Regions from separate parts of the Lysinibacillus sp. NPDC097195 genome, predicted to be linked through region 1. Evidence: riboswitches for the same ligand, from Rfam matches in the RefSeq annotation. Region 1 holds a riboswitch; each other region holds the start of a gene.
The links. A riboswitch is a leader RNA that binds a small molecule or an ion and turns the genes downstream of it on or off. The one in region 1 is predicted to bind cobalamin.
Positions count from the first base shown of each region.

Region 2: it holds a riboswitch for cobalamin, as region 1 does, so the genes downstream of both, ACIQXI_RS05260 (hypothetical protein) here and ACIQXI_RS03700 (energy-coupling factor ABC transporter permease) in region 1, are expected to answer to the same signal.
Region 3: it holds a riboswitch for cobalamin, as region 1 does, so the genes downstream of both, ACIQXI_RS21090 (FecCD family ABC transporter permease) here and ACIQXI_RS03700 (energy-coupling factor ABC transporter permease) in region 1, are expected to answer to the same signal.
Region 4: it holds a riboswitch for cobalamin, as region 1 does, so the genes downstream of both, ACIQXI_RS04460 (ribonucleoside-diphosphate reductase subunit alpha) here and ACIQXI_RS03700 (energy-coupling factor ABC transporter permease) in region 1, are expected to answer to the same signal.

Region 1 is NZ_JBIWDP010000001.1:730,792-735,644, reverse strand. It holds gene cobJ (precorrin-3B C(17)-methyltransferase) at 1-498, opposite strand, end outside; gene ACIQXI_RS03705 ((2Fe-2S) ferredoxin domain-containing protein) at 502-873, opposite strand; cobalamin riboswitch at 1,009-1,187, opposite strand; cobalamin riboswitch at 1,433-1,617, shown strand; gene ACIQXI_RS03700 (energy-coupling factor ABC transporter permease) at 1,759-2,505, shown strand; gene ACIQXI_RS03695 (energy-coupling factor ABC transporter substrate-binding protein) at 2,507-2,779, shown strand; gene cbiQ (cobalt ECF transporter T component CbiQ) at 2,783-3,556, shown strand; gene ACIQXI_RS03685 (energy-coupling factor ABC transporter ATP-binding protein) at 3,553-4,389, shown strand; gene ACIQXI_RS03680 (S8 family peptidase) at 4,616-4,853, shown strand, end outside.
Region 2 is NZ_JBIWDP010000001.1:1,011,770-1,016,622, forward strand. It holds gene ACIQXI_RS05245 (ATP-binding cassette domain-containing protein) at 1-703, shown strand, start outside; gene ACIQXI_RS05250 (ABC transporter ATP-binding protein) at 715-1,440, shown strand; gene ACIQXI_RS05255 (hypothetical protein) at 1,705-1,968, shown strand; cobalamin riboswitch at 2,272-2,455, shown strand; gene ACIQXI_RS05260 (hypothetical protein) at 2,727-3,491, shown strand; gene ACIQXI_RS05265 (hypothetical protein) at 3,613-4,083, opposite strand; gene ACIQXI_RS05270 (GTP-binding protein) at 4,115-4,853, opposite strand, start outside.
Region 3 is NZ_JBIWDP010000009.1:29,824-34,676, forward strand. It holds gene ACIQXI_RS21075 (ATP-binding protein) at 263-1,627, shown strand; gene ACIQXI_RS21080 (response regulator transcription factor) at 1,634-2,314, shown strand; gene ACIQXI_RS21085 (YdhK family protein) at 2,370-2,966, opposite strand; cobalamin riboswitch at 3,145-3,336, shown strand; gene ACIQXI_RS21090 (FecCD family ABC transporter permease) at 3,487-4,533, shown strand; gene ACIQXI_RS21095 (heme ABC transporter ATP-binding protein) at 4,539-4,853, shown strand, end outside.
Region 4 is NZ_JBIWDP010000001.1:879,674-884,526, forward strand. It holds gene ACIQXI_RS04440 (histidine phosphatase family protein) at 1-92, shown strand, start outside; gene ACIQXI_RS04445 (bifunctional adenosylcobinamide kinase/adenosylcobinamide-phosphate guanylyltransferase) at 44-436, shown strand; gene ACIQXI_RS04450 (ECF transporter S component) at 502-996, shown strand; gene ACIQXI_RS04455 (hypothetical protein) at 993-1,679, shown strand; cobalamin riboswitch at 1,787-1,975, shown strand; gene ACIQXI_RS04460 (ribonucleoside-diphosphate reductase subunit alpha) at 2,140-4,353, shown strand; gene ACIQXI_RS04465 (ribonucleotide-diphosphate reductase subunit beta) at 4,366-4,853, shown strand, end outside.

The DNA.
Region 1 (4,853 bases):
GGCAATAACAAAATCGGCCATCGCCGCCGCTTCCACACGCTTAGCAATTAAATTCCAAGGTGTTAAATGGTCACTTAAACTAATGGTGCACGAATCATGCATAATCGGGGCACCTAGTAAACTTGCACATGAATTAATAGCTGAAATACCAGGTACGATTTCGACTTCAACCCCAGAGGCCTCCGTCCAACCAAGCTCAATGAGTACTTCATAGACCAGTCCAGCCATACCATATACGCCCGAGTCTCCACTTGAAATAACCGCAACGATATTGCCAGCCTCGGCTTGACGAACCGCTTCCTGAGCGCGTGATACTTCTTCGGTCATACCGGTACTTACAATAGACTTTGCACTGACTAAATCTTGAATAAGCTCAACATACGTTTTATAGCCGATAATAAATTCACTTTGTTGCAATGCCTCTACAGCTCGTGTCGTAATGTGTTTAAAATCTCCAGGTCCAAAACCTACAACAAAAATCTTTCCTTTTTGCGCCATTTGTTACCCCTCTTTCACCTTATCGATGCCTTTAATCGCTGTTGTTTGTGGTGTTCGTTTCAGCGTACCTTCCGTCAATGTAAAAACATGCTCACTATGTAAAGAATCATGATTTAAATCTTGCACGAGTGTCCTACCGTGTTCTACTGTTGGCACACGATACCAATTGCCTTGTGGATAGGCTATAACGACACAAGCATCTTTACATCTGCCATTACAACGTGTTCTCGTCGTATGTATTTCTTTATCGAGTGATAATTTCTCGATTTCATCACGTATGGCTAACGTAATTTCCTCCGCCTCTTTTTTCATACAACTACTACCATTACAAATAAAAAGATGGGTTTTCATTCCCTCTAAATTCCAAGTTGTCATTGTTTTTCTCCCCTTATTGACTTACTGGAAAAAGAAAAAACCTTTACTCAATGTCGAAGAGTAAAGGTTTTGTAGAAGCCAAATAAAACGAATAAACATATATCCGTTCTCGCTCCACTTCTCCCTCCGAAAAGTTTGCATGCCATCAACTAAGCAGGTTTCCTGACTTAAGCTTCCTTTTACTTTCGCGCCTTCCCAGTTTCTTAGTGGCATTGCGATTTCATCAGCTATTACAGTAGCGGGGGCTGTACCGGATTTGCACCGATTTCCCTATTATCTCGAACTATTTCGAGCACTTAATGATGTTTCTATATGAAATTTTTACATAAAAGTTTATAAAATGATTGGAAAACTATTTCTATCATAGCCTATTATTTTTATACTTTTCAACAGTTCTTTTTCATTTATTAGATTTTTAATAAAATTTCAACAAATATTCCGTTGAAATTGCTCGCTATTCTCTTACATTTATCTTAATTTTCTATAAGTAAAAATATTTTTCACAAAAAAAGGATAGCGAATGACTGGAAAAACATGTTACACTTTGTCGTGAAAACTCACAACTTCATCTTTTTTCGGTGCGAAGTGTAGCCATTTCGCTTAAAAGGGAAGCCGGTTCAAGTCCGGCGCGGTCCCGCCACTGTACTAGGGAGTTTTATAGAAAATGTCACTGTCCAAAGGATGGGAAGACCCTATAAAATGATGAACTAAAGCCAGGAGACCTGCCGAAAAAAACGTGATCGTTTCAACCTACGAGGATAGGTGTGCGGCTTGGCAAATGACAAATCGATTTGCTTTTTCAGCTATGCACTTTTTCCACACTGGAGAAGTGCTTTTTTTATTGCGCACGCTACAATCAATGGGAATTGTTAAGGAGGAGAGATTGTGAAATTATCTTTTTGGAAACTTAGTTATTTCTTACTAGCATGTTTACTAGTACCAAAGCGCGCATTTGCTATGCATATTATGGAAGGATTTTTACCGATAGAATGGGCGATTTTTTGGTGGATCATTTCCATCCCATTCATCATTTTAGGATTGCGTTCGATTCGTAAAACAATTGATGAAAATCCCGAAACGAAAATGATCCTAGGATTATCAGGCGCATTTGCATTTGTCTTATCTGCCTTAAAAATACCTTCTGTTACCGGAAGTTGTTCACATCCAACCGGGGTTGGACTTGGGACAGTGCTTTTCGGACCATTAGCGATGAGTGTCATCGGTACGATCGTCTTATTGTTCCAATCATTACTTTTAGCGCATGGAGGTATTACAACTTTAGGGGCAAATGCTTTCTCCATGGCGATTGTAGGACCGATTATCGCTTATTACGTCTTTAAAGGTTCGCAAAAAATTGGCCTATCGTTCTCACTTGCTGTCTTTTTTGCTGCGATGCTCGGGGACTTAGGTACATACGTTGTCACTTCAGTTCAATTAGCACTAGCATTCCCTTCTGAAGTAGGAGGCTTTATGGCTTCATTCACTAAATTCGCAGGGATTTTCGCGCTAACACAAATTCCATTAGCCATTAGTGAAGGTATTTTAACCGTCATTGTCATGAATTTCTTAAAAAAATACAATGTCAGCGAATTAAAAGCTTTACGTGTATTGTCAGCAAAGGAGGCACATTAATATGAAAAAAAATTTATTGCTCCTTGGGATTGTTGTACTGTTAGCAATCATCCCTCTTTTTATTCAAAAAGGTGCTGAATTTGGTGGAGCAGACGGAGAAGCTGAAGCAGCTATCGGTGAAATAAATGCAGACTATGAACCATGGTTTGAAAGTTTGTGGGAACCACCTAGTGGTGAGATTGAAAGTTTATTATTCGTCTTACAAGCTGCGATTGGCGCTGGCTTTATTGGCTATTTCGTAGGCTATATGCGCGGCAAGCATAAAGAGGGTTAAAGTATGTTACTTATTGATAAGTATGCTTATATTAATAAACTAGCGTCTGTACATCCATTAGAAAAAATGACATTTTCCTTAGGGTTACTGCTGTTGTCTTTAATCATAAGAGATGAACTTATTTCACTCATTGCATTTATTGTAATGAGTGCTTTTATCATTTTAGGCGCTAAAATCCCTTGGCAATATTATGTAAAACTACTGTTGTTGCCTGCATTTTTTCTGCTATCAAGTTTACTCTCGATTGTCATTTCCATAGCCCCAAATACAAGTGCTCTCCCTCCCTATTTTTGGGCATTAACGGTCAGTCAGTGGACTATTTTTATCGGTAATGAGAGCATACTTACAGCTCAGCAATTATTATTCACTGTGCTAGGCAGTATCGGCTGTTTATATTTTTTAATTTTAACGACGTCAGTGCAATCTATTTGTTTCGTCTTGCGACAATGGCATCTGCCTGCTTTATTTGTTGAACTAGCAGAGCTCACCTATCGATTTATCTTTATCTTTTTAAATAGTATGCAAAAAATTCATCTTGCCCAACAGGCTCGACTCGGCTATCAATCACCGATGCAATGGCTACGGTCGATTTCCATGCTTATTGCAGCATTATTTGCAGAAATGTTTCAACGGAGCCGCGAGTTAAACAATGCCATGCAAGCACGTGGTGGTGACGCCGTCTACTGGCAAAACAACGTCAGCTATAGCAAGAAAAATTGGATTGGAATTGTGGTTATTTTTACATTCCTCACTTTATTTGGAGGGTTTTATTCATGACAGAGCTTTATTTTGATATTCAGCATTTATCTTATGCCTATGCAGACGGTACTGAAGCCTTAACAGATATTTCATTACAAATTCCAAAAGGTAAAAAAATCGCACTGCTTGGTCATAATGGTGCGGGTAAATCTACGTTATTTCAGCATTTAAATGGTATTTTAAAACCGACCGCTGGCAGCATTATGTTTTGTAATAAAACGCTTGGCTATTCTAGAAAAGCATTAGCTGCCTTACGTCAGCAAGTTGGCATCGTCTTCCAAGATGCAGACAATCAACTTTTTTCCGGCACCGTCAAGCAGGACGTTGCTTTTGGACCATTAAATCTTGGTTGGTCGCAAGAAAAAATAGAAGAAAAAATCGCATGGGCCGTAGCACAAACTGAGATTGAAGCACTGCTTGATAAGCCTATTCATTTTTTAAGTGTTGGTCAGAAAAAACGAGTGGCGATGGCTGGTGTACTTGCAATGGAACCATCTGTGTTACTACTAGATGAACCAACTGCCGGCCTCGATAATTATTATGCTACACAGTTTTTACAGTACTTAGCTAAATTAGAAAATGGGCAACGTACCTTTTTATTAGCGACACATGATATTGCGTTAGCTTATGAATGGGCAGATCACATCATTGTTATGGAGGCTGGAAAAGTTATTTACAACGGAGATCCAATTGACCTTTTCTATCAGAATGAAGTACTGGAACAAGCCCATCTAGAACGCCCTTGGGTTTTTGACATAGCGCTAGCTTTGCAACAAAAAAAGCTAGTCCCTGCCAATCTACCAATGCCTCGCTCTAAGGAAGACTTACAAAAAATAATTGCAACCATTTAAGTGCCAGGCACCCAAACAATTTTGAATATTTAGACAAACTTGCATTGAGTTGATAAAACTGATGCAAGTTTTGTTATCTAAGTGGTAAATTACCTTTAAGTTTAAGGATATATACTATATTTATTTAAAAAACTTGCAATTTTTTTTGAATATGATATGAAACTTTTCTATTTTTCATCCGTTATAAATAGTGTAATGCCATATTTTACGTAAGGAGGAAAAACAATTGAAAAACTGGGTGATGAAATCAATCGCTGTTGTAGCATGTTCTGTACTAATGGTTCCTGCTGCTTCTGCCTTTGCTGAAGCACCACAGAACCCAGCACTAGTAGCAAATATGCTCGCCAGCAACAAACAGCAAGCAGTCAAGCAAGTCAACAGGCTAACAGGAGGAAACGAATGGATTAATACCGATACTATTATTATCAAACATTCGGGTCTCGCTAGGAGCGTACATAGTAAAA
Region 2 (4,853 bases), 280 kb from region 1:
CGTCCGTAATATTTCATTTGCAGTACCTAAAGGTCAGATTACGGCTGTTATTGGTGAAAGTGGCAGTGGGAAAAGCACCACAGTATCGGCTATTCTAGGTATTCTTGCTCCACAAGCTGATGCTACAGGTACGGTACTCTTTGAAGGAAGAAATCTATTAAAGATGTCAAATGATGAAAGGGTACAGTTGCGCTCTAAGCGTTTCTTTACCATTTTGCAGGACGCGAGCAATAGCTTTTCTCCTACACAAAAAATGAAACACCAATTGTATACATTAACTGCGCTTCGTTTAGGCCACAAGAAAGAGCTATTCCTTGCTACTATGACATCGATATTTAAGGATTTAAACTTACCGGAAAGTGTATTCAATTGCTATCCGTTTGAGTTGTCAGGTGGTATGCTGCAACGCTGTATGCTTGCTTGTGCATTGTATATTAAACCAGATGTATTAATTGCAGACGAACCTACATCGGCACTAGATATGTTACATCAACAGGATTTTATGAAACTATTAAAAAATTACCATTCCCAATTAGGGACAACTATCTTGCTAATTACCCATGATTTAGGGGTGGCTGCTTCTATAGCGAATACAATTGTTGTCATGAAAGATGGGGAGGTTGTGGAGAAGGGACAAGTGGAGGAAATTTTTCAGCAACCACAACATCCGTATACGCAACGGCTTGTTGCAAATCATTTTTAGGAGGCGTTTTTGTGCTTCGGCTAGAAAACATAAGTAAAAGCTATCGAGCAGACCATCAAGTGTTAACGAATATCAATCTGAATGTAGCAGCAGGCGAAATCGTTGGTCTTGTTGGTGAAAGCGGAAGTGGCAAAAGTACGTTAGCAAAAGTTATTATGCAGCTTGAATCGGCTGATAAAGGGACAGTGTTTTTTCAAAATCAACAAATTGCCAAAAAACAACGTCATGCGTTTTATAAAGATTGCCAAATCATTTTTCAAAATGCCAGCAATGCCTTAAATCCGATGTGGACGGTAAAAGAGCTATTGCGTGAGCCTTTACAACATCATTCAAAAGTGCCAGACACACATTACGATGAGATGCTTGACATGGTCAAACTATCGAAAGACATTTTATATGCATTACCATCGGAGCTAAGCGGTGGAGAGAAGCAAAGAATCAATTTATTACGTTCTATTTTAGTTGAGCCAAAATTGTTAGTATGTGATGAGATTGTGTCGAGTTTAGATCGCTTGACTCAACGCGAAATTATCGATCTATTACTGAAGTTGAATAAAGAAAAAAATATGGCAATTTTATTTATTTCACATGATTTAAAAGCGGTTTCATATTTATGTCAACGTATTTATGTAATGAAGACTGGGAAAATGGTCGATGAATGTTATAAGGAACAAGATGGTTTTCATTTTTCAGATAGTTATGCTAAAAGGCTCTTTCAAGCGATGAAAATGGCATGATATTTGACGAAATGTAAATTATTACAAATTTATGGATTGGATTTATTAAGAAAAGGGGATGTTATGACGAGGGTTGTCCCTTAATTACATTGAATTTTGTCGTTCTTTGCATAACGTAAGGAAACGACAGCAATATCGACTATGGTGGTCAACGCATTGTTAAACTTGTTAAAAGAGCTGATTATACTGGTATGTTGTTACTTTCTTGAGAATACAATAGACCAGAATGACACGTGAATTAGGATAATAAGAAGGAGTGTAAAATTGTCGATTTTAAATCCTCAATATGCATTTTTAGCAGTTGATTTTAATAATCCTAATTTAACTCAAGTAGCATTAAAAGTTGAAAATAATTCTGATGGGGTAAAACAACAAAATGAACTTGTAGAAAATACAAAAGTAGCTTTAAAAATACTACCAAATAATTTTTATATAAGATTATATGGGACGATAGGATGGCTCATATGGATACCGGTGGATCTTTATTGTGCAGCGGGTTTGGTGGTAGTTAAATTCTTCTCCTATTAAAAAAGATAGTTCATCATCGATCATTTTCATCCTGATTTCGTTGGAGTGCGTTTTAAGCCATATTGATTTCTCAATAAAATGACGTAAATGGAAAGTCGTGCCGAATAAAATCGCACGCCTTTCGTTGTTTCTTGGCATAATTAGAGATAAATAGGAAAAGAAAGTAGCAAAAACGTAGGGTTAATCAAAGTGCATTACTAGATGGGAAATATTGTGTTGTTTGACTTTGGAAATATACTACTTTAAAATTATATTTTAATAGTCTTCAAGGGAAGTAGCGTTGTGCTCGCTTCCTTCACAACTAAATAGCGTGTAGTAATAGGTGTAAATTGCGTGCAATTTACTGAAAAGGGAAGTCGGTGTAAATCCGACACTGTCCCGCAACTGTAAATGTGAGCGACTTTTCGAATACCACTGTCAAAGAACGGGAAGGTGAAAAGGAGCAATGACCATAAGTCAGGAGACCTGCCTGTTACGAGTACACACCAGTAACCTACGAGGAATAGGAGGTGGCATGTTGACAAAACAGAATGTTCTGTTCGTCAAAGTACGTCAAATAACTAAAACCAATGGATGTAAACGGCAATGGTATCGAGCCAGACTACTCCATTCGAAGCAATGTTTGATGTTCTTCGATGACTGACTAAGGTTAAGTACGATAACCATAACACGGATTTCCTCTTACATAGCAGGAAATCCGTATTTTTATGTCATCCGACCAGTTGTTTTGGAAAATATGTACGAAAAGAGGTGCGCGTATGCCAACTATTCATGAATGTACAACACAGGAAAAACACAATGAAGATATGAAAATTTGTAAACAATCACGCATTGAAATGGCTAAAGAACCAAAAACGAGAATGGCTGTTGAATCTCTAGTCGATCAGTTTTTAGCAAACGGTCTCCTTCGTAACGACCGTTTATTTAATGAGATTTTTTATAATAAAGATATAATCTGGATTCGAAATGATATGTATGAAGGTCATCTCTTTGCTAAGGCATGTGTAGCGGACGAGCTGAAAACGAAAAAGAATGGCTTTATGATGTATATGCCCTCAAATCCCATTGTCTATGAAGTAAACGGAGAAGCCTATCATTTAATTACACGAATTGATTCCATTCGCGCTAAACCTAATTTAGAGCGGCTACATTTAGAAGCCAAGCCTATTTTAAGTGCTGCCAGAGTTAATGATTTATTGTGTTCAATGGTTATGCGTTTTTATCAAATCTATCTAGAGGACTTGACACAATTAGTACAAAAAAATGATAAAGTACAGCCATTACTACAATATGTCGAATATGAATACGCCCAATTCGTGAAAAAGGTTAAAGAGTTAAATGACTATCATTACCATTGGCATCCACGAGGCAACGGTCATCAGCTATTCCTTCAATTAATTGAGCAATTACAAATATTAAAAAGTAAACCTGGATCAGTTGTCATCGATTCTTCGACTAATAATGGCTATATTAGGGTGGAATCAGCGAATTCTGTTATGGCAAAAACGGAAAAAGTGCTGTAGCTTTTTCTAAAGGGTAAACTAAAAAACGAATGAAAAATGTTATATTTAAATATCAAAAAAGCAGTCGAATGCATATCGACTGCTTTTTTTATGTTACTCGCAATGGGTACTTTAACTAATTTTATAGTTCAACGCCAATATTTTTAGACTGTACAATGTAATTGTTAGTTGAGTTCCATTGATATTGACCTATAGTAAATTTATTTAGGTCAATTACATCTATCAAATAATGAGGAACAGCACAATGCCAATTGATATTGTCTATCTTCAAAGGGAAATTATCCGCATTTGGGTTAGGTGTATGAATATAGACGGCATCTAAACTAGCATCTTCATCAACTATTTCCAACCATGATTGATATGGTTGATCGAGTGTTTGGAGCTTTCCTAATAAATCTAAATACAACGCGATATGCGCTTTACAATGTTCTCTTCTTATTTTTAAGTCATTATTGCCATATCCATAAAAATCTAAATGTGTGTGCCATAAATCAAACCAACTATCTTTTTCAAAGTCTAAATCATAGCACTCGACATTTGCATTGTGCCACATATTCCGAAAATAACGCTTTTTCCCACGAAACTTTTTCAAGCCATTGTTCCTCCTACTTATCTATCACTGCTTACAAGCAATGCATCGCAGCCTTCGCTTCATTCCAAGGAACGGAGTAACCCTTTCCTTTTGCACAAAAAATACTTGAGGATGTATAGTCAGGATCTGCTTGTTTATTGTATTGCATTTGTGAGATTACTTCATCACTATTATGGCATATATTATAGCCATCAAATTGCAATGATAATGAGCCTTTGCCATTTGTATAAGCGGCAAAGGTAGTACTATAATGCATAAATGTTGAAACAGGTACACGACCAGTTAACATTACTTGATCCTCGGTTAAAATTGGCGCATCAAAAGTGCCGTTAGCTTGCTGGATATCGTTCATCATACGACCGATATAATCATTTGATGCTTTCATTTTGAAGCGGTAATAAGGCTCTAGCAATATATTTTCAGCTTGTTCTAGCCCTTGGCGCAATGCACGGAAAGTGGCTTCGCGAAAATCGCCTCCCTCCGTATGCTTAATATGCGCACGTCCTGTCAAAAGAGTAAAGCATACATCCGTAACGGGGGAGCCTGTTAAAAGACCATGATGGTCACGCTCAAATAGATGTTTTTCAATTAGGCGTTGGTTGCCAACTGATAAATCATCCGCATGACATGCATTGACAAATGTATTGCCTGTACCACGGCTATTGGGTTCCATTAATAAATGGACTTCGGCATAATGCTTTAATGGTTCAAAATGACCATAGCCTGTTACGGTCGAAGCAATTGTTTCCATATATAATATTTTAGGTTCA
Region 3 (4,853 bases), on a different contig from region 1:
TAATAACGGCTCTGCGAGGTCAAAAATTCACTCAAGCTGTGAGTGAGTATTTTGTCAGTTCCAAGCATTGCTGTGACGCCATCTGTTTCTTTTACGTTAGTTGTGCATTGGCAAGTGTTTACGTGGAATTGATTATGTTACTATTGACTTAAATATTCAGAATTGTTTCGGTGCCTGGCACTTTTACAGGCACTTTTACAAGTTTCTGCATAAAATCTTCACACTTACACGTTATCATATTTGAAATATAGGTGGTTAGAGGATGAAAAAACTTTCGCTAAAGCTTGGAATTATTTTTTTTATTACATTGTTTTGCATTGAAACATTTATGATGTTTTTTTTACATGTTTCTTTGACGAATTCGCGTCTGGAAGAAGAATTAACAAATTTACAGACAACTGGCAATTCACATCGAACAATATTAGAGCAAAATTTCGATGAGGAGACGTTAGCACATATTTTATTAATGGAATCAAAAGAAAATACAGATGTTGTTATAACGGATCATGCTGGAACAATTTTAGCTGCTTCATCAGTACACCCTGAAATACAAGTTTATTTAAAGAAGCTCGGGGGTAGTGTGCCCTATAGTGGTCGGGTATTGGAGAAAAACTGGCAGGATGAAAAATATATAGCAACAATTAGTCCTATTGTAAAACAGCAAAAGCCGGTTGGTTATGTCTTTATGTTTCAAAATACAGATTCCATTCATGCGTTAATGGAACGGTTAAACAAACATTTTCTAATTGTTGGCCTCGTGTCAGGATTAGTGACGATTGTCGTTATTATTGTGCTATCACGAAAATTAGCCCAACCTTTGATGGCTATGAAAGAAGCGACGATGAAAATGAATAAAGGAGATTTCACTGTTGCGCTTTCCACTAATGGCAAAGATGAGCTGAGTGATCTTGCACATGCCATTCAACAGCTATCCGATGATTTAAATCATTTAAGAGAGGAACGAAAGGAATTTTTATCAAGTATTGCCCATGAGCTAAGAACACCGATAACTTTTATAAAAGGTTATACAGATATACTTTATAAGCGAGATTTAACGGAGCAAGATCGCCAAAAATATTTAAGTATTATTATTGAAGAAACGAATCGGCTTTCAAGATTAATTCAAGATTTATTTGATTTAGCAAAAATGGATGAAAACGCATTTGTTATTAATAAGGAATGTCTGCAGTTAGATGAATTTGTGACAAGTATTGAGGCAAAGTTAAATCCTGCCTTTCAGGAAAAGGAGATTCACTTTTTTGTTCAATGTGAAAAGGGCTTAACATTAATGGCCGATTCCGCAAGACTGGAGCAAATTATTTTGAATCTGTTAAATAATGCTTTAACTTATTGTTCCTCAGGAGATGCTACTTACTTGATGGTGAAAAGACACCATCATTTAATAAAAATCATTGTCAAAGATACTGGAAAGGGAATTCCGAAAAAGGAGTTACCTTATATTTTTGAACGCTTCTATCGGGTTGAAAAATCTCGTACCCGTGCACATGGTGGTTCAGGACTTGGACTAGCCATTGTGAGGGAGCTTGTCCATGCACATGGAGGAGAAGTAACCGTTATGAGTGAGGAAAACAAAGGGACTACTTTTGAATTATTGTTTAAGGGGTAGGAACGGATGAAAACATTATTATTAATTGATGATGAACCAAGGATGTTAGAGTTACTAACTCTTTATCTAGAGCCATCTTTTCAGTGCATAGCCATGTCAGCGGTGAGTGATGCTTTAAACTACTTAGAAGAAGAACATGTAGATTTAGTGCTGTTAGATATTATGATGCCCAATATGGATGGTTGGCAGGTTTGTCAGGAAATAAGGAAGTTTTGGGATGTACCAGTGATTATGTTAACAGCAAAAGGAGAACAAGCTGATATTGTAAAAGGGTTAACTATCGGAGCAGACGACTATATTTTAAAGCCCTTTGATGAGGAAGAGTTATTAGCCCGTATACATGCTGTTTTAAGAAGAACGAAAACTGAAGAAACAATCATTTTTTTTGAAGGGCTACGATTAAATAAAGATTCCATTGAAGTGTCTTTTGAACAACAGACTATTGCTTTAACGCCGAAAGAGTTTGCCATGTTAGCGCTGTTGCTTGATTATCAAAATAAAGTTTTCTCAAGAGAACATTTAATGAATACGGTTTGGGGATATAACGTAACAATTGATGATCGTACGATTGATTCCCATGTCCGCAATTTAAGGGAAAAATTGCGGAAAAGTGGCTTTCAGGTAGATGATTACTTACAGACAGTATGGGGCATCGGTTATAAATGGCATAAAGCCACTTGCAATTAGTAGAGACAAATAAAAAGAACAACCTCTGATGGAGTAATCCCAGAGGTTGTTCTTTTTATTTTGAAGCTAGTTCGTCTTCAGTAACCCATTTATGATTTTTCATTTCTTCACCAGTCGTTGTTAATGGAAAATCTATCATATAAACAGTCGTCTGTACTGCTTCATCAATACGAACAGTAGCATTTTCCATACCCTCCATATGCGCAGCATCTGTCTTAACTTCTGTGCCCGGTGCTAAAGGTGCCTCACCTGGATTCACTAATTCCTCATGTATTACCCATTTGTGATTTTCTACTTTTTTTCCACCAGTCGTCGGTTCATAGGAAATAATATAGGCAGTTGTATCATATGCCCCCACAATCGTTGCTTGTGCGCCTGCCATCCCTGCCATATGTCCTTCCTTAATAATAGCGGTACTGCCAACTGGATATTTAGGGTTTTCTGCAGTTTTTAAAGTGGGCGGAACTTCACCTGAGCTTGAATGTTTCATCGTGGAGTGATCCATTTCGTCTCCTTTGTCTGTTTGTGCTTGAGAATCTGTTGTGTCATTATTAGCAGTTTCCGACTTCGATGCATCCTCAGTGCATGCTGATAATAGTAGTAAAGCAAATACAGCAACTAAACTTAACAACCAATTTCTTTTTAATATCATGTGAAACTCCTCCTTACTAGTTAATTGTCTTTAATGTAACAAGTAAATGTGCAGAAAATATGGATTTGATTTTGTGCGAAATATTATTTGTCTGAAGTTGAAAAGATGAAAGAATAATTCCTATAAGGAAGAAGCTATAGACTACGATAATTATGTATGATAGAATCGTCATAATTTTAAAATTTCAGATACTAATGGTGTGACGCTTATTTAATGAGCGCCACTTAAAAGGGAAGTCGGTGTAAGTCCGACGCTGTCCCGCAACTGTAACGAGGAGTTCTATAATGATTCACCACTGTTTTCGAATGGGAAGGTAATTATAGATACGATGAATCGAAGCCAGGAGACCTGCCATTTAGTTCATACCTGTAATGCCCACGAGGATGCAAGCAATTACGGACAATGATGGATTCTTTCTGACTTTGTTTAGCCGAGGGTATTTCTATGCATTCTTGCGTAGAATACCCTTTTTTATTGCTTGCTTCGTCATTATTTTGAGTGATTAGGAGCTAGTAAACAGATGAATAAAAAATTTATATTTTTTGCTATTACCCTTGTTCTAGTATTAATTGCTTCCATGACGCTGGCAATTATGATTGGGTCGGTATCGATAACACCATTACATGTATGGAAGGTTATTCTGTCGAAAATTTCGATTTTCCCAAATTCGATTGAGGCTGATTGGAGTCGGTCACAGGAGATTATTATATGGCAAATTCGTGTTCCACGCGTACTGCTTGCAGCGATTGTTGGAGCAGGCTTAGCTATTGCTGGTGCAGCTGTGCAAGCCCTTGTCCGTAATTCGATTGCAGACCCGTATGTTTTAGGTATTTCTTCTGGGGCAACAGTCGGTGCAACGGCAGTCATTATTTTAGGAGCATTTTCATTTTTAGGAATCTATGCACTTTCGGTAGCTGCATTTTTAGGTTCTTTTATTGCCATGGTCATGGTCTTTCTCTTATCACGGGTTGGTGGACGTATTTCTATCTTCCGCTTGTTGCTAGCAGGAATGGCAGTATCGTTTATATTGTCTGCGACTTCTAATTTTATGTTAATGATGTCTAAAGAAGAGGGCGGTATAAAAGCGGTTATGTATTGGATGCTAGGCAGTCTTGCAGGAGCAAAATGGAGTAATATACTCATTCCCGTCATAATTTTTCTAATCGTCTTTGTTTTGCTATGGCTACATTATCGTCATTTAAATCTATTGTTACTTGGGGAAGAGGCGGCAGTCACGTTAGGTGTTAATTTACAACAGTTCCGAATACAGCTAATCCTGCTCGTATCATTATTAACAGGTGTGCTTGTTGCAGTAAGTGGTGCAATTGGTTTCGTTGGTTTAATAATCCCTCATATCGTACGTTTATTAGTAGGATCTAATTATAAATATGTCATCCCAATCAGTGCATTGTTAGGGGCAGTTTTCTTAGTGTGGGCAGATGCGATTGCGCGTGTATTAATTGCTCCAGAAGAAATGCCAATCGGAATTATTACGGCTTTTTGCGGCGGGCCATTTTTTATTTGGCTATTACGCCGTAACAATTATTCTTTTGGTGAAGGAGATTAGGAGCGATGACATTAGAAGCGAAGCGTGTATCATACTCCATTCAAGATCAACGCATATTAGAAGATGTAAGTATTCAAATAAAAGCAAAGCAATTTGTCGGTTTAATCGGTCCTAACGGAAGTGGAAAGTCGACACTATTAAAAAATATGTATCGTTTATTGAGGCCAGAAAGTGGTACTGTATTTTTGCATGAGCAAGATATTTTAAAGCAATCAAGTAAAGTCATTGCCAAAAAGTTAGCCGTTGTTAGTCAAGAAACGCCCGTGTTATTTGATTTTACAGTGAGAGATTTGGTAAGCATGGGTAGAACACCACATAAA
Region 4 (4,853 bases), 150 kb from region 1:
TTACGTTAACATTTTCCAAAGCGGCTTGGAAGGAGGGAGCAAGATGCATGTCTTTATCGGAGGAGCCTATAACGGAAAAAACGCCTATGTAACGCAATTGCTGGCGGAGCAGGATGTGGCAATATTGGATGGCATATTGCCAGATGTTGTTCCTGACTGTGATGCCCTTATTATTAAAAACTTAGAACAATGGCTGATAACGCATAATCTTGAGGACGATGAAATGCTTGTTCAGCAAATTTTGGAAAGACTGAAAACGTTTGAGGAAACATGTCCATTGTATATTATTGTTACTGATATGGGGCGCGGTGTTGTGCCAATGGAAAAACAAGCACGACTGTTGCGTGACACTTGTGGTCGCTTGTACCAAGCGTTATTTGCCCAAGCACAGCGAGTCGATCGTATTTGGTATGGCATCGCTGAACGCATCAAATGATGTTGTATGTGACGTTTTGTCATTCAGGCATGGGCTTTCATTATTTCTAGAAAAGAGGGAATGGAATGAATCGACAAAAATTAATGACTATAACTTTAACTGCCATGGTTGCAGCGATTTGCGCCATCGGAGCAGTAATTAAAATCCCGTCATTTGTATCGACGGCTGCCCTGGACTCAGCACCGGCATTTATCGGCGTAGTATTTTTATCACCTGTGTTAGCGGGCGTAGCAGGGCTAATCGGGCATTTTATTACAGCATTAACAGCTGGATTTCCTTATGGACCTTTGCATATTATTATTGCAGTTGAAATGTTTATGGTCGTATGGCTATTTGGTGTTATGCATAAAAAAGGGATGCATTTTTTGAAATGGCCCGTAGCACTTGTCTTAAATGGTATAATCGCACCACTGCCATTTTATTTTATCATTAGTCCAGCTTTTTTCTGGGCATCCTTGCCGGGTATTTTCATGGCAACGGTCATTAACCTTCTAATTGTGGCAGTTGTTATACCCGTGCTGTCAAAAGTGTTTGTTCGTAAGGCAGGTCGAGCGAATTGAGGAATGCCGTAAAAATAGGACACTTAATTGCTACTACAGACAATGCGGCAGCAATTGGTGAGAAGCCACAAGATGTCGTCTGTGCATCAGATACTTTAACCGCTTATTTAACAGCGCGTGTTACTTTTTTAGAACAGCTTGCAGCAAATGCCATACCGAGTCACATCATACTTGCTAATTTTTCAGGAGATGCAGCATGGTCGCGCTATATCGCAGGACTTGAGCAAGTTTTTGATGAAGTAGGGATGGATTGTCCACCTATAACAGGAAGTTCAGAATCCAATATGCCGACTCTGCAATCGGGCTTATCGGTGACAATGTTAGGCGAAATCCAACAAAGGGCATCATTTGAACGTGGAAAACTAAGTTGGTACACATATGGTGTGCCACTCGTTGGCCAAGAAGTGCTTGAACAGGCTGAAGATGTCGCCCAACTTCAGCCCATTTATCATGCATGGCGTGAGGAAATTGTCCAACAAGTGTGGCCGGTAGGATCGCAAGGACTGCAAGCTGAATTTTCACGACTTTTTGGTCAGCAACCACTTAAAAGTTCGTTGGATATGGCAAAATCTGCAGGACCTTGTGCCGTTATTTTACTCGGAATTGATCCACAGAAAGAGCAATTAGCACAAAAAATTTTTACTCGAAATTTTGAGAAACTGTGTAAAACTGCATTGGAATAGGGCTTGCTTCGAGCAAAAGTAAGATTTTTAAAATTGCAAGGGACAAAACACCTATTGAAACGAGAAACACAATATGTTAGATTAATTGAGAGATTGAAACACAATATATAGTATGTTGGACAAGCGGTACCAGTATGGTTTAAAAGGGAATTCGGAAATAGAGACATCTAAAGCCGAAGCTGTCCCCGCAACTGTAAATGCTGACAAATAATGAACATGCCACTGTGAAAAAACGGGAAGGCCATTATTTGAGTGAAGCATGAGCCAGGAGACCTGCCGAGTTGTTCAAGACAGCAACACATCTTCGGGGATTGAGAAGTGGAAGCGAGAGATTTGTCCACTTTGATGTGTACATATCCTTCATTTCCATTTCCAATTTTACAGCGATTACGCAACCGAACTATGGTGTGTAATCGCTTTTTTGATGTGTTGGCTGTTGAGAAAGGGAGAGAATGTAAAGATGACAATACAAATTGAACAGCACATGGCTAAGTTGAAGAAAAGTTACACGGAGGATGAGCTTGAAAGCTTTGTAAGATTATCGGATCGTTGGCTACGTAAAAATGAAGAGGCTACGTTTGAAGCTTGGGCGGATGCGATGATTTTACAAACACTTAGTCTAATCGATGAAGAAGAGCCCTATTGGACATTTGTCGCTGCACAAATTTACTTAGAAAAATTATATAGTCAATTTGCTACAAACCGTGGTGTTGCAAAGGAAGACGTTTATAAAGTCTTTCCGGAGCAGCTTGCACGCTATACAGAGGCAGGTCTTTATCATGCATGTTTAACGACAAAGTATAGTGAACAAGAGCTAGCGGAACTTGCATCCTATCTTGAACAGAGCCGTGATGAGCTATTTACATACATCGGTTTAAAAACATTAATGGATCGCTATGTTGTCCGTGATTATACGAAAACACCAGTGGAATTACCGCAGGAGCGTTGGATGGTCATTGCCATGACATTGATGCAAGATGAAACGGAAAATCGCTTAGAAAAAGTCCGTGAATCGTATTGGGCAATGAGTAATTTATATATGACAGTGGCGACACCGACATTATCTAATGCTGGAAAAACGCATGGTCAACTTTCAAGTTGCTTTATTGATACTGTGGATGATAGTTTACAAAGTATTTATGATACAAACACAGATGTTGCAACATTATCAAAATATGGTGGCGGTATTGGCGTGTATATGGGGAAAATCCGTAGTCGTGGCTCTTCTATTAAAGGCTTTAAAGGCGCGTCAAGTGGTGTGCTACCATGGATCAAACAACTTAATAATACAGCTGTTTCGGTGGATCAGCTTGGTCAACGTCAAGGGGCTATCGCCGTGTATTTAGATGTTTGGCATAAGGATGTCTTTACCTTTTTAGATTTGCGTTTAAATAATGGAGACGAGCGCTTACGTGCCCATGACATTTTCACCGGATTATGTTTACCAGATATCTTTATGGAAGCGGTCGAAGCTCGTGAAGATTGGCATTTATTTGATCCTCATGAAGTGCGTGAAGTGATGGGCTTCTCACTGGAGGATTATTATGATGAACAAAAAGGGCAAGGCTCTTTCCGTGAAAAATATGCAGCATGTATTGCCAATCCTTTATTAAGTCGGGAAGTCGTACCTGCGATTGATATTATGAAACGTATTATGCGCTCTCAACTTGAAACAGGTGTACCGTTCATGTTTTACCGTGATGAAGTGAACCGCATGAACCCTAATAAGCACGAAGGCATAATTTATAGTTCTAATTTATGTACTGAAATTTTCCAAAACATGTCGCCAACGCAATTTGAATCGATTACGTTAGAAGATGATGTTATTGTCACGCGTCGTAAACCGGGAGACTTTGTTGTCTGTAATTTATCGTCTGTCAATTTAGGTAAGGCAGTACCTGCTGACGTATTAGAGCGTTTAATACCGATTCAAGTACGCATGTTAGATAATGTCATTGCCTTAAACACCATTCCAGTAAAGCAAGCAGAGCGCACAAATACCCGCTACCGCGGTATTGGACTTGGCACGTTTGGCTGGCATCATTTACTAGCTTTGAAAGAAATTCAGTGGGAGTCGGATGAGGCCGTGGATTTTGCCGATAAATTATACGAGCAAATTGCTTATTTAACGATACGAGCATCAAATGACCTTGCGCGTGAAAAAGGGGCTTACCCACTATTCGAGGGCTCCGATTGGCAAACAGGAGCATATTTTGACAAGCGTAGCTATCACAGTGAACAGTGGCAAGCATTGCGCGCGGATGTTGCAAGCTATGGGATGCGCAATGGCTATGTGATGGCTGTAGCACCGAATTCATCGACATCTATTTTAGCAGGCAGTACAGCAACAATTGATCCGATATTCCAAAAAAGTTATTCGGAAGAGAAGAAGGATTACAAAATTCCAGTTACAGTACCGGATTTATCACCCGTGACGACTTGGTATTATAAGTCTGCGTACTTTATCGATCAAAACTGGACAATAAAACAAAATGCAGCACGTGCTCGTCATATCGACCAAGGGATTTCGCTAAATTTATATGTACAAAATACGATTCAAGCAAAAGACTTACTCGCGTTACATTTAAATGCTTGGGCAAGTGGTGTGAAAACGACTTATTATGTGCGCTCGACTTCTGTTGAGTTGCTAGAATGTGAGTCTTGTGCGAGCTAGGAGGAACAATTAATGACAACAATTACAAAACGAAAAATGATGGATAAGGAAGCGCCAAACCGTTCTACTGCTATTGTCAACGGGCGCTCTTCCAATATTTTAAACTGGGATGACGTACGATTTAGTTGGGCGTATCCAAAATATAAAAAAATGCTTGGGAACTTCTGGACACCTTTTGAAATTAATATGAGCAATGATGTTAAACAATTCCCAACGTTATCAACACATGAACAAGAATCATTTCTAAAAATTATCGGTTTACTAGCACTGCTAGACAGTGTGCAAACAGATTTTGCTGGTAAAGTTGCAGACTATTTAACGGATTCGAGCCTGAATGCCTTAATGATTATTTTAGCGCAGCAAGAGGTTATCCATAATCATTCATACTCTTACGTGCTTTCCAGTATCGTCAATAAAGATGAGCAGGACCGTACATTTGACTTTTGGCGTACAGAGCCAGTGCTAGAGCGTCGTAATGATTTTGTAATGAAAGGCTATCA